Regions from separate parts of the Tepidiphilus sp. J10 genome, predicted to be linked through region 2. Evidence: riboswitches for the same ligand, from Rfam matches in the RefSeq annotation. Region 2 holds a riboswitch; the other holds the start of a gene.

Region 1 (6,809 bases), on a different contig from region 2:
GCCGCCGAGCTTGCCCCGCCGGCGCTGCTGGTGGTGGGCGAAGTGGCGGCGCTCGCGGAACGGCTCGCACCCCGAGCGGCGGCAGTCGATCAACCCATCCCGCAAGCAACCTGAATCATTCCCTCAGCAGGAAAGTAAAAACAGACCGAACGTAATCACTCCAGCTGCCACCAGCCGCCAACGCCAATGCTCACGCTCACGGAACACCGCGATCGAAAGCACGCTCGCGACGACGATGCCGGCGTTCGTATACGCCACCACCTCGGCGGCCGGCAGGAAACGCATCGCGTGAATCACCAGCGCATAGGCCATGCCGATGCACACACCGCCGATCACGAACAGCGAAAAACGGATGCGCCGCGGCGGCACCCACACCCCCTGCTCCCGCCGCAACTGCAGCGTCAAGGCGAGCCACGACGCCGCATAACCCACGCTCAGATAGCCGAGCACGGCACCGAACGAATCAAGGTAGGCCGTCGCTGCCTTGTCGCTGAGCGAATAGAGGCTCGTCCCCAGCATCGACAGTAACGCCCAAGGCAGCGCGCGCCGCTGCGCCCCCGGCCTCGTTCCGGCGAAAGCGAGCAGCAGCAATCCCACCACCGTCACCACGATGCCCGCCCAAGTCGCTGGCCGCAGCGTTTCCCCAAGGAGTGCGGTGCTCCACAGGGCGATCAAGAGTGGCGAACTGCGCACCAGCGGATAGACCAGCGCCACCGGCGCACATTCGTACGCCTTGCGCAGACCGACGAAGTACACCACGTTGCCGCTCGCCGACAAGAGCATTGCCCCCAAGAGCGCTGGCGACCACGTCGCCTCGCGCCAGAGCAAAAACCATCCGACCGGCGCCAACAAGACGAGATGACCCAGCAACACCCACCACAAGGGGTAAGACGCCGGCGGCTGACGGCGCACCAACAGGTTCCACGTCACGTGCATCGCCACCGAAGCGGCGAGCGCAAGCCCCGCTTCGTTCATCCCCCGCTCACCGCCACATATTCATGTCGCTGCACGCCTTTGGGGTTCCCAAAACCAGCGGCGGCCCTCTCATGCCCTTGTTCGATACACCGACGCACCCCCCGGCGGGCGCGTCTTGAAGCGGCGATGTACCCAATAGTACTGCGCCGGCATGCGGCAGATCTCGCCTTCGAGCCAACGGTTCATGCGCGCCGCGTCGGCCACCTCATCCTCCGTGGGGAAATCCTTCCAAGGCTCGCCGAATCGCGTCACGTAGCCCTTTCCATCGGGCAGCATCTCGGTGACGCAGGGCACCACCGCCGCGCCGGTGAGCCGCGCCAGGCGCGACAGACCCGTGATCGTGGCCGCCGGCACACCGAAGAACGGCACGAAGACGGACTCCTTGCGCCCGTAATCCAGGTCGGGCAGGTAATAGAGCGGCCGACCGGCGCGCAAAGCGCGCACCACCGGTCGGATACCGTCCTGGCGCGCCACCTGCAGCTGATCGCCGAAGCGGGAACGCCCCCAGTTGAGCCATCGATCGGCCACCGGGTCCCTTTTGGGGCGCGAATAGACGTAGACCCCGTCGTACTCCATCGCCACGCGCGTGCCGCCCATGTCCAGCCCAAGAAAGTGGGGCACGAGCAGGATCACCGGTCGTCCCTGGGCGCGCACGCCATCCGGATGCTCCTTGCCCTCGAGCCGCACCAGCCGCCGGATGCGCTCGGCCGGGGCAAACCAGGAAATCCCCCGCTCCAGGATGCTGCGCCCCAGCAAGCGGAAGTGCTCGCGCAACACCGCGCGGCGCTCCTCTTCCGTCCATTCGGGGAAGCACAACCGCAAGTTGACCTCGGCCACGTGGCGCCGCGAGCGCGCCAGATGAAAGAGCAGCGCCCCGAAACCGCGGCCGAGCGCCGCCAGCAGCGGCAGCGGCAGCCAATGCAACACCCACAGCAAGGCAACCAGCAGACGGGACATTTCCTCATTACCTTGAAGAAGATTTATAATTATCGCTCATCCGCCGAGTTAATCCGACAACTTGCGGGGCGGAGAGCTTGTGAAGAAATCGTCGCGAGCGGGTCGAGTGCGAGGCGCACGGAGCGCAGCGACGAGACATATCGCGAAGATAGGCGAGGAGCGAGCACCGCGCAACGACGCAATCGGGCCGCGCAGCAGATCGATTCACAAGCTCGGACAAGAAATACCGCTAAAGCGTCGCCCGCTCCCCGATCCCCAGAGCCGGCACGCCGCCTTATGGGGATCGAAAGGAGCGAATCGATGGCCAAGGAATACCTCTTCACCTCCGAATCCGTCTCGGAAGGGCACCCCGACAAGGTCGCCGACCAGATCTCCGACGGCGTGCTCGACGTCATCCTCGGTGAAGACCCCCACGGGCGCGTCGCCTGCGAGACCCTCGTCTCCACCGGGCTCGTGGTCATCTCCGGCGAGATCACCACCAAGGCACACCCCAACTACCGCGAGATCGCGCAGGACGTCATCCGGCGCATCGGCTACGACGATTCCGACATCGGTTTCGACTACAAGTCCTGCGCCATCCTCACCGCCATCAACCGCCAATCGCCCGACATCGCCCAGGGTGTGGGCAAGGCCTTCGACGACCCGCTCGACCAGGGCGCCGGCGACCAGGGCCTCATGTTCGGCTATGCCTGCAACGAAACCCCCGTGCTCATGCCGCTGCCCATCTACTACGCCCACCGCCTCATGCAGCGCCAGGCCGAAGTGCGCAAGGACGGCAGGCTCCCGTGGCTGCGGCCCGATGCCAAATCCCAGGTGACGGTGCGTTACGTAGACGGCAAACCCACCCAGGTGGAAACCGTGGTCCTCTCCACCCAGCACCACCCGGACATCACCTACGACGAGATTCGCGAAGCGGTGATCGAGGAGATCATCCACCCGATCATCCCGCCGGAGCTACGCGCCCCCGACATCAAATACCTCATCAATCCCACTGGGCGCTTCGTCGTCGGCGGCCCGCACGGCGACTGCGGCCTCACCGGACGCAAGATCATCGTCGACACCTATGGCGGTGCGGCGCATCACGGCGGCGGCGCGTTCAGCGGCAAGGACCCTTCCAAGGTCGACCGCTCGGCGGCCTACGCCGCGCGCTACGTGGCGAAGAACGTCGTGGCCGCGGGTCTGGCGGATCGCTGCGAAGTGCAGATCGCCTACGCCATCGGCGTGGCTCGCCCCGTGAGCCTCATGGTCGAGACCTTCGGCACCGGCAAGATCCCCGACGAGAAGATCGAGGCCCTCGTGCGCCGACACTTCGACCTGCGCCCGCGCGCCATCATCGAGATGCTGGACCTGCTGCGCCCCATCTATTCCAAGACCGCCGTTTATGGTCACTTCGGCCGCGAGGAGCCCGAGTTCACCTGGGAAATGCTCGACAAAGCCGAAGCGCTGCGCGCCGACGCCGGTCTGTGACCTTTCACGGACGCCCCATGCGGGCGCCGCGGATCATCGCCGCAAGCGGCTGCAGGCAACGCGCCTAGCGTAAGGATGCCTCCCCCATCCGAGGCGATGGGCAAGCATCCGAGCACGGAAACACGTCGCCAGGCAGCCGCGCAGGAGATTGTTCGCAGCCCTCACGAGGTGCGTCCGCAAAGTTTTTCGAACCCATCATCAGGTTTTCCCGGTGCCATACGGGAGATTTGCCAGGATACAATTCGCTTCCATGTCCTCAGACGCTTCCCTCCTGCTTGACTTCGTCCTGCTCTTCGCCGGACTCGCGTTGCTCACCTTGGGTGCAGAATGGCTCGTGCGCGGCGGCGCGCGCCTCGCAACCCGATTCGGCATCTCGCCCCTGGTCGTGGGGCTCACCATCGTCGCCTTCGGCACCAGTGCCCCGGAACTCGCCGTTTCGGTCGGTGCAGGCTTGCGCGGGGCGCCCGATCTTGCGCTCGGCAATGTGGTCGGCTCCAACATCGCCAACATCCTGCTGATCCTCGGCGTCACCGCGATCATCGGGCATATCCAGGTTCACTCTCAACTGTTGCGGCAAGAAATCCCCGTGCTGCTCGGTGCCGTCGCCCTGTTCTGCACCACCTCCTTCGACGGCATTCTCAGCCGCCTCGATGGGCTGATCCTCTTTTCCTCGATGATCGCCTATACGGTCTTTCTCCTGCGCCAAGCGCGCACCCTCCCGCCCCAGGAAGAAGCAGGGCTTGCCACCGACATCCCGCGAAGCCGCTGGGACGAACACGCGGGTGTGCAGATGGCGCTGGTGCTCGTCGGTCTGGGGCTCCTCATCTACGGGGCCGACCTAGCCGTGGGGGCCGCCTCCGGCATCGCCCGCAGCTTTGGCGTGAGTGAGCTGGTGATCGGCCTCACGGTCGTGGCGGTAGGCACGTCGCTCCCCGAGATCGCCACCTCCGTCGTCGCCGCCCTTCGCGGCCATCGCGATATGGCAGTCGGAAACGTGATCGGCTCCTGCACGTTCAACCTGCTCTCGGTGCTCGGCGCTACCGCCCTGGTCGCGCCGCACGGAATCCTGGTGAGCGAAACGATACGTCACGTCGACTCCTGGGTCATGCTGGGCACCACGGTGGTGCTGCTACCCATCATCGTCTCCGGCGCCGGCATTCGCCGCAGCGACGGGGCCTTGTTGCTCGCCTTCTACCTCGCCTACCTCGTCCATCTGGGGTTGGACGCGAGCGCCCACCCCTGGCGCGAAGGATACATCCAGCTCATGCTCTCCTTCGTCCTGCCGCTCGCCATGGTCTATCTCATGGTGCGTTACGTGCAATCCATCGAGCGCCGCCAATAGCAGGCTGTTCGAGGCCCCCTAAGCGACTGCGCGACCCTTTGCCTTTGCTATAATCCCCGCAACCGAGGAGCGCTGCAACCCGTCCCCGCGGGCCAGGCTCGGTTCAGATTCAACGGCGCTCACCCGTCTTCTCCGGCCGGACGGAAGACGCAGGTGAGCTGCGCATCCGCTCGGCCTCGTTCCCGAATAGGAGCATTTCGATGAACCAGGCCGTATCTACCCCCGACTACGTCGTCTCCGATCTCTCTCTGGCCGAATGGGGCCGTAAGGAGATCCGCATCGCCGAGAGCGAGATGCCCGCCCTCATGGCGCTGCGCCGCGAATACGCCGAGCAAAAACCCCTCACGGGCGCCCGCATCGCCGGCAGCCTGCACATGACCATCCAGACCGCCGTGCTCATCGAAACGCTAGTGGCGCTGGGCGCTCAGGTGCGCTGGGCCTCGTGCAACATCTTCTCCACCCAGGATCACGCCGCCGCGGCGATCGCCGCCGAGGGCATCCCCGTCTTCGCCAAGAAAGGCGAGACGCTCGAAGAATACTGGGACTACACCCACCGCATCTTCGAGTGGCCCGACGGCGGCCACGCCAACATGATCCTCGACGACGGCGGTGACGCCACCCTCCTCCTGCACCTGGGCGCCAAGGCCGAGCGCGACCCGAGCGTGCTCGATCGCCCCACGAGCCTCGAAGAAAAAGTGCTCTTCGCCCGCGTGCGCGCGCAGCTCGAGCGCGACCCCTCCTGGTACTCGCGGCGCATCGCGGCGATCCGCGGCGTCACCGAAGAGACCACCACCGGCGTGCATCGCCTCTACCAGATGCAGGAGCGCGGCGAGCTGCGCTTCCCGGCGATCAACGTCAACGACTCGGTCACCAAATCCAAATTCGACAACCTCTACGGCTGCCGCGAATCGCTCGTCGACGGCATCAAGCGCGCCACCGATGTGATGATCGCCGGCAAGATCGCCGTCGTTTGCGGCTACGGTGACGTGGGCAAGGGCTCGGCCCAGGCGCTGCGGGCGCTGCGCGCCGAAGTCTGGGTCACCGAGATCGACCCCATCTGCGCCCTGCAGGCGGCGATGGAAGGCTACCGCGTAGTGACCATGGAAGAAGCCTGTGACAAGGCCGATATCTTCGTCACCGCCACCGGCAACTACCACGTCATCACCCACGAGCACATGCGCCGCATGAAAGACCAGGCGATCGTGTGCAACATCGGCCACTTCGACAACGAGATCGACGTCGATTCGCTGCGCCAATACCGCTGGGAAAACATCAAGCCGCAGGTCGACCACGTCATCTTCCCCGACGGCAAACGCATCATCCTGCTCGCCGAAGGGCGTCTGGTGAACCTCGGCTGCGCCACGGGGCATCCGAGCTTCGTGATGAGCTCCTCCTTCGCCAACCAGGTGCTGGCGCAGATCGAACTCTACACGCACCCCGAGCGCTACCCCGTGGGCGTCTATCGCCTGCCCAAACAGCTCGACGAGAAAGTCGCCCGGCTGCAATTGACGCGCCTCAACGTCCAGCTCACCCGGCTCACCCCCGAGCAGGCGGCCTACATCGGGGTGCCCCTCGACGGCCCCTACAAGCCTGAACATTACCGCTACTGAGCTCTGCACTGCCGCGCACCGCCCCGCTGCGGAGGGCGTGTGCGCGAACGCCGAGGAATCCCGTGATGCAGCATCTGGAACTGTCCGTCGAATTCTTCCCGCCGCAGACGGCGGAGGGCGAAGCCAAGCTCGAGGAGGCGCGCCGGCGCCTCACGCAACGCCTGCGCCCGGCCTACTATTCCGTCACCTACGGCGCCGGCGGTTCCACCCGCGAGCGCACCTTCGCCGTGGTCGAGCGGCTGCACCGCGCCAGGCTCGACGTCGCCCCCCACCTCTCCTGCATCGGCGCCAGCCGCGCCCAGATCCGCGAGATCCTGCAGCAGTACCAGGCGCTCGGTGTGCGGCGCCTCGTGGCGCTTCGAGGTGACCTCCCCTCCGGCGTGCGCGACCCCGGCGAGCTGCGCTACGCGAACGAACTCGTCGAGTTCATCCGCACCGAGACGGGCGATCACTTCTGG
Region 2 (6,809 bases):
CGATCTTCACCGCCGTGTGGGTGCGGCTCGTCGTCGCCCCCCCGATGAGCAGAGGTACCGTAAAGCCCTGCCGCTGCATCTCGGCGGCCACGTGCGCCATCTCTTCGAGCGAAGGGGTGATGAGGCCGGAGAGCCCGATCGCATCCGCCTTCAGTTCACGCGCCGCGGCGAGGATCTTCTCGCACGGCACCATCACGCCCAGGTCGTGCACCTCGTAGCCGTTGCAGGCGAGCACCACGCCCACGATGTTCTTGCCGATGTCGTGCACGTCCCCCTTCACCGTGGCGAGCACGAGGCGCCCTTTGGTATGCCCGCCCGTCTTCGCCTTCTCCGCCTCGATGTAGGGCAGCAGGTGCGCCACCGCCAGTTTCATCACCCGGGCGGACTTCACCACCTGCGGCAGGAACATCTTGCCCGCGCCGAAGAGATCCCCCACCACGTTCATGCCGGCCATGAGCGGCCCCTCGATCACCGCGAGCGGCCCCTTGCCTTCGGCGGCAAAGCGCGCCCGCAGCTCCTCGGTATCCTCGACCACGTGCTCGGTGATGCCCTTGACGAGCGCGTGCTCCAGACGCTTTTCCACTGGCCAGGAACGCCATTCCTGCACTGCTTCCGCCTTGGTCTCGCCCGTCTGCAGGGTCTGGGCGTAGGCCACCAGCTCCTCGGCTGCGCCGGGGCGACGGTTGAGCACCACGTCCTCGACGAGCGTGCGCAGCCGCGGCTCCAGCTCGTCGTAGATGCCCAGCTGCCCGGCATTGACGATGCCCATGGTGAGTCCGGCACGGATGGCGTGATAGAGAAACACGGTGTGGATGGCCGCACGCACCGTTTCGTTGCCGCGGAAGGAGAAGGAAACGTTGGAGATGCCGCCGCTCGTCTTGGCGTGCGGCAGATGCCCGTGGATCCAGCGCACGGCTTCGATGAAATCGACGGCGTAGTTGTCGTGTTCGGGAATCCCTGTGGCGATGGCAAACACGTTGGGGTCGATCACGATGTCCTCGGGCGGAAACCCGTCGGCCACCAGCAGCCGATAGGCGCGCTCGGCGATCTCGATCTTGCGCGCGAAGGTGTCGGCCTGGCCGCGCTCGTCGAAGCACATCACCAGCACCGCCGCGCCATGGCGCCGCGCGAGCCGCGCCTGTGCGAGAAAGGTCGCCTCCCCTTCCTTGAGTGAGATCGAATTGACGATGCCCTTGCCCTGCAGGCATTTGAGCCCCGCCTCGATCACCTCCCACTTGGAAGAATCGACCATCACCGGCACGCGGGCGATGTCCGGCTCCACCGCCACCAAGCGCAAAAAGCGCGTCATCGCCGCGACGGAATCGAGCATCGCCTCGTCCATGTTGACGTCGATCATCTGCGCACCGGATTCGACCTGCTGGCGCGCCACCGACAGCGCTTCATCGTACTTCTCTTCGAGGATGAGACGGGCGAACTTCTTCGAGCCGGTCACGTTGGTGCGCTCGCCCACGTTCACGAAGAGCGAATCCGGCCCGATCTCGAAGAGATCGAGCCCCGCGAGCCGCATCACGGGCTTCGCCTGGGGCAGCGGGCGCGGCGCGCGGCCTTCCACGGCCTGCGCGATCGCCGCGATGTGCGCCGGCGTCGTGCCGCAGCAGCCGCCTACCAGATTCACCCAACCCGCCTCGACCCAAGAGACGATCTCCGCGGCGAGCGCCTCGGGCGTCTCGTCGTAGCCGGTGGGCGAGAGCGGATTGGGCAGCCCCGCGTTGGGATGGGCCGAAACGAAGGTGGTGCAGATGCGCGCGAGCGTCTCCACGTGCGGACGCAGCTCGCGCGCACCCAGGGCACAGTTGAGCCCGAAAGTGAGCGGGCGCGCGTGCGCGAGCGAAGCCCAGAAGGCTTCCGGCGTCTGCCCCGAGAGCGTGCGCCCGGCCGCATCGGTGATGGTGCCGGAGATCATCACCGGCCAGCGCCGGCCATGCTCCTCGAAGAGGCGCTCGAGGGCGAACACCGCCGCCTTGGCGTTCAAGGTGTCGAACACCGTCTCGATGAGCAGCAGGTCCGCTCCGCCCTCCACCAGAGCGCGCGCCGACTCCAGATAGTCGGCCGCGAGCGTGTCGAAGTCGATGGCGCGAAAGCCGGGATCGTTCACGTCGGGGCTCAGCGACAGCGTCTTCGAGGTCGGGCCGATGACGCCGGCCACGAACCGGGGCTTGTCCGGCGTGCGCGCGCTGTACTCGTCGGCGAGCGCGCGAGCGAGCCGCGCCGCCTCCCGGTTGATCTCGTAGGCCAGATGCGCCAGACCGTAATCCGCCTGCGAGGCGCGCGTGGCGTTGAAGGTGTTGGTCTCGATCACGTCCGCCCCGGCCTCCAGATAGGCGCGGTGGATCTCGCCGATCACCTCCGGGCGCGTGAGCACCAGGAGATCGTTGTCGCCCTTGAGCTCCACCGGGTGATCCTGCAGCCGCTCGCCGCGAAAATCGTCCTCGGTGAGCCGATACTGCTGGATCATGGTACCCATGGCGCCGTCGAGCACCAGCACGCGCTCGCGCAGCAGGCGCGCGAGTTCCTCGGTCCGGTCCGCTTGCATGCCTCTTTCCTCCACAAAAAGCGAAACGCCCGTGAAGCCAGCCGGCGGCGGGGCCTCACGAGCGTCGTTGTCCTGTCCGAGCCTGGCGGCGGGGCGCCGCTGCAACGCTCCTCGGAAAGTCTCGTATTTTACGGCAAGAATTCCTCGAGCAGGGTGTTGAGCAAACGCCAGCCGCGTTCGGTAGGAGCGATGCGCCAGGCAAGCGGCTCGACCAGACCTTGGGCTTCGAGCCGCGTCCAGCGCGGTGCGAGCGCCTCCAAAGACAGCCCCGTGCGCGCCGCGAACCACTCCCGCGGCACCCCCGCGCGCAGCCGCAGCGCGTTCATGAGGAACTCGAAGGGCAGCGCCTCGGGTGCCACCCTCGATTCCTCCTGCACGAAGGGCGCACGCGCGGCGAGGTAACGGCGCGGATGCTTGTGCTTCATACGCCGCACGATGCCCTCGGGCGTGCTGAGCTTGCCGTGCGCCCCCGGCCCCACGCCCAAGTAATCGCCGAAACGCCAGTAGTTGAGGTTGTGCCGGCAGGCTTCGCCTGGTAGGGCCCAGGCCGAGACCTCGTAATGGACGAAGCCGGCACGCGTAAGGCGATTTTCCACTGCCTCCTCGATCGCCGCCATCTCCTCGTCGGCAGGAAGCGGCGGGGGCGATGCGGCAAAAGGCGTGTTCGGCTCGATCGTGAGCTGATAGCAGGAAAGATGCGTCGCCCCGCCGGCGAGCGCCGTCTCCACGTCCGCGAGCGCCGCCGCCGGGCTCTGGCCGGGCAGGTCGATCATCAGATCGACGTTGACGCGCGCGAAGGTACGCACCGCCGCCGCGAGCGCGGCGCGCGCCTGGGCGCCGTCGTGGATGCGTCCCAACCGGCGCAAGGCGGCATCGTCGAAACTCTGCACCCCCAGCGAGAGCCGGTTCACCCCGGCCTGCGCGTAGGCCGCGAAGCGCGCCGCTTCGAAGGTGCCGGGATTCGCCTCCAGCGTGACCTCGGCGTTTGGCGCGAGCGGCAAGCGCCGTCGAATCGCCGCCATGAGCCGCGCGAGCGCCTCGCCCGAGAGCAGGCTCGGCGTGCCGCCGCCAAAGAAGATCGTGTCGATCGGCCGCCCGCCGGCGCGCTCGGCCTCGGCCTCGAGGTCGGCTTCCAGCGCCGCGAGGAATTCCGCCTCGGGCACCTCGCCTGCGAGCGGATGCGAATTGAAGTCGCAGTAAGGGCACTTGCGCACGCACCAGGGCACGTGCACGTAGAGCGACAGCGGCACCCGCGCCGGATCGAGCGCGCTCAAGCGCCCTCCCGCGCGAGCCGCGCCCGCAGCCGGCGCAAGGCCCGGCCGCGGTGGCTCAGGCGATTCTTCTCCTCGGGGGCGAGCTCGGCCGCGGTCTTGCCCCATTCGGGCAGATAGAAGAGCGGATCGTAGCCGAATCCGCCCTCCCCGCGCGGCGCCGTGAGGATCTCTCCCCACCAACGTCCCTCGGCCACGAGCGGCAGGGGATCGTCCGCCGTGCGCAGAAAGACCACGCAGCTATAGAAAAACGCCCGCCGCGCCGCGCCTTCCAGGTCCTGCATCGCCGCGAGCAGCGCCGCGTTGTTGCGCGCATCCGACCGGGGCTCTCCCGCGAAGCGCGCCGAGTGCACCCCGGGCGCCCCGCCGAGCGCCGGCACCGCCAGGCCCGAATCGTCGGCGATCGCCGGCAGGCCCGCAGCGGCCGCCGCGTGTCGCGCCTTGGCGAGCGCATTTTCCAGGAACGTCGGATGCGGCTCCTCGGCCTCCGTAATGCCCAGCGCCCCTTGCACCAACACCTCCCAGCCGAGCGGCGCGAGCAGCGCCTCGAGCTCGGCCGCCTTCTTCGCGTTGTTGCTCGCGAGCACCACCCGCCGCTTGCCCGAACTCACGCCCGGCTCTCCCGCTGGGCGGCGAGCAGCTCGCCGATGCCTTTCTCGGCGAGCGCGAGCATCGCCTCGAGCGCACCCCGACCGAATGCCCCATGCTCGGCCGTGCCCTGCAATTCGACGAAACCGCCCGCGCCGGTCATCACCACGTTCATGTCGGTGTCGCAGGTGGAATCCTCGGCGTAATCGAGGTCGAGCAACACCTCGCCCCCCACGAGCCCCACCGACACCGCCGCCACCTGGTCGCGCACGGGCGAAGCCTCGAGCACCCCACGCGCCACCAGCGCATCGCACGCATCGGCGAGCGCCACCCAGGCCCCCGTGATCGCCGCCGTGCGCGTGCCGCCGTCGGCCTGCAGCACGTCGCAATCGAGCACGACCTGCCGCTCCCCCAGCGCCGCCAGATCCACCACCGCGCGCAGCGAGCGCCCGATCAGGCGCTGGATCTCCAGCGTGCGCCCGCCCTGTTTCCCTTTGGCCGCCTCGCGCGGCGTGCGCGTGTGCGTAGCGCGCGGCAGCATGCCGTATTCAGCCGTCACCCAGCCCTGCCCCGTCCCCTTGAGGAAAGGCGGCACGGATTCTTCCACGCTCGCGGTGCATAGCACCCGCGTGCGCCCGAAAGATACCAGCACCGAGCCTTCGGCATATTCCGTAAACCCCCGTTCGATGCGCACCGGACGCAGTTCGTCGGCGCGCCTACCATCATGCCTCATGCATCATCCCTTGAATTTCTGGATCGTCTCGTTGATCTCGCGGATCGCCCGTTCGATCTCTTCGGCGTCCATGGGTTCGGCCGAAAAAGTCGGCTGATGGGGCACGGAGAAAGCCGTGGTTACCTGATCGAGGGCCAGGGTCTCGGTCGAGACCGTATCCTCTCCCGGATCGGCAGGCACGCCTTCCTCCCAACGCATGGCAATGAGCGAAACGTTGTCCGAGTTGGGCCCCGCCTCCATCTCCGCCTGCTCCACCAGTTCGGGCACCACCCGTACGAGCGGAGCGCGTGTGAGACGCTCGGCGATCTCCTCGTCGTCGAGCACGCCCCACAGGCCGTCGGAACACAGCGCGATCACGTCCCCTGGCTGCAACACCGTCCGCCGGCCGAAGTCGATGTGCGGCAAAGTCTCCCCGCCGAGCGAACAATAGAGGCGGTTGCGGCTGTCGTGCGTGCGCAACTGGGCTTCGCTCAGCACCCCCTGATCGATCAGAAGTTGGGCGTGCGAATGGTCGATCGTGCGGGCGAGCACCTTACCTCGGCGAACGTGATAGAGCCGCGAGTCGCCCACGTGCGCCCACCAGGCATACCCCCCTTCCTGCACGAGGCAGGTGACGACCGTGGCCCGAGGATTGCCGGCGATGTGATTCACCCGGGCATATTCCAGGATCGCATAGTGCGCATTGATGATCGCCTGCGACAAAAAGCTCAGAGGATCGTCGATTCGGGGCTTGGCGTGGAGCCGAAACGCCTGGATGAGGCTCTGCAGCGCGATCTGGGCCGCCACTTCGCCGGCCGCGTGCCCTCCCATCCCGTCGGAGAGCACCATGATGAGCGCCTCGCGCGAATAGGCGTAGCCCACCCGGTCCTCGTTCACCGGCCTTCCACCCACGCTCGTGGCCTGATGGATGGAGAATTTCATCATTAGGCTCCTTCGTGCAGCGAGGGCATCATCGACCGATACTCGGTGGCGGCCACGAGGAAGGGCACGTAAGCCGAGAGCACCTTCTGCACCGCATAAGCGCTCTGCGGCCGCTGCTCGGGCTCGAGCTGCATCAAGTCGACGATGAGATCGATCAACTCCGGCGTATAGCGCTCACGGTACGGGGCGAGCCGCTGCGGCAAATCGTCCTTCTCTTGCCGCGCCTCTGCGCGCGGCGGCGCCTGCCCGGTGACGCAGGTATAGAGCGTGGCGCCGAAACTGTAGAGATCGGTCCATGGTCCGATGAGCTCACGCTTGCCGCTGAGCTGCTCGGGCGGCGCGTAGCCGGGCGTAAACATCGTGCGCACCCATGCCTGGTCGGACGACAAGCTCTGACGCGCCGAACCGAAGTCGATCAATACCGGGTCGCCATTGCGGCGCAGATAGATGTTGGCCGGCTTCAGGTCGAGGTGCAACAGCTTGTGCGTATGCACCTCGCGCAGCCCCGAGAGCACCCGCAAACCCATCGCCCGAATGAAGCTCTCGCGCAGCCCCCCTTTTTTCTGCCGGACGTACTGCAAGAGGGTGCGCCCCTCCTCGTACTGCATCACCATGTAGACGGTCTGGTTTGCCCGAAAGAAGTTGAGCACCCGGATCACGTTGGGGTGGTTGATGCGCGCGAGCGACCGCCCCTCCTCGAAGAAACACTTCAACCCGAAGAGAAAAGCCCGCTCACAATCGG

What was found. A riboswitch is a leader RNA that binds a small molecule or an ion and turns the genes downstream of it on or off. The one in region 2 is predicted to bind S-adenosylhomocysteine.
Region 1: it holds a riboswitch for S-adenosylhomocysteine, as region 2 does, so the genes downstream of both, ahcY (adenosylhomocysteinase) here and metH (methionine synthase) in region 2, are expected to answer to the same signal.

What each region holds. Positions count from the first base shown of each region.
Region 1 is NZ_SBHP01000011.1:23,403-30,211, forward strand. Features, by position in the region: gene cobA (uroporphyrinogen-III C-methyltransferase) at 1-114, shown strand, start outside; gene EPD81_RS10245 (EamA family transporter) at 124-975, opposite strand; gene EPD81_RS10250 (lysophospholipid acyltransferase family protein) at 1,045-1,932, opposite strand; gene metK (methionine adenosyltransferase) at 2,233-3,399, shown strand; gene EPD81_RS10260 (calcium/sodium antiporter) at 3,650-4,741, shown strand; S-adenosyl-L-homocysteine riboswitch at 4,800-4,869, shown strand; gene ahcY (adenosylhomocysteinase) at 4,942-6,351, shown strand; gene metF (methylenetetrahydrofolate reductase [NAD(P)H]) at 6,417-6,809, shown strand, end outside.
Region 2 is NZ_SBHP01000001.1:388,586-395,394, forward strand. Features, by position in the region: gene metH (methionine synthase) at 1-2,554, opposite strand, end outside; S-adenosyl-L-homocysteine riboswitch at 2,607-2,673, opposite strand; gene hemW (radical SAM family heme chaperone HemW) at 2,683-3,828, opposite strand; gene rdgB (RdgB/HAM1 family non-canonical purine NTP pyrophosphatase) at 3,825-4,436, opposite strand; gene rph (ribonuclease PH) at 4,433-5,146, opposite strand; gene EPD81_RS01885 (PP2C family serine/threonine-protein phosphatase) at 5,150-6,070, opposite strand; gene EPD81_RS01890 (serine/threonine-protein kinase) at 6,070-6,809, opposite strand, start outside.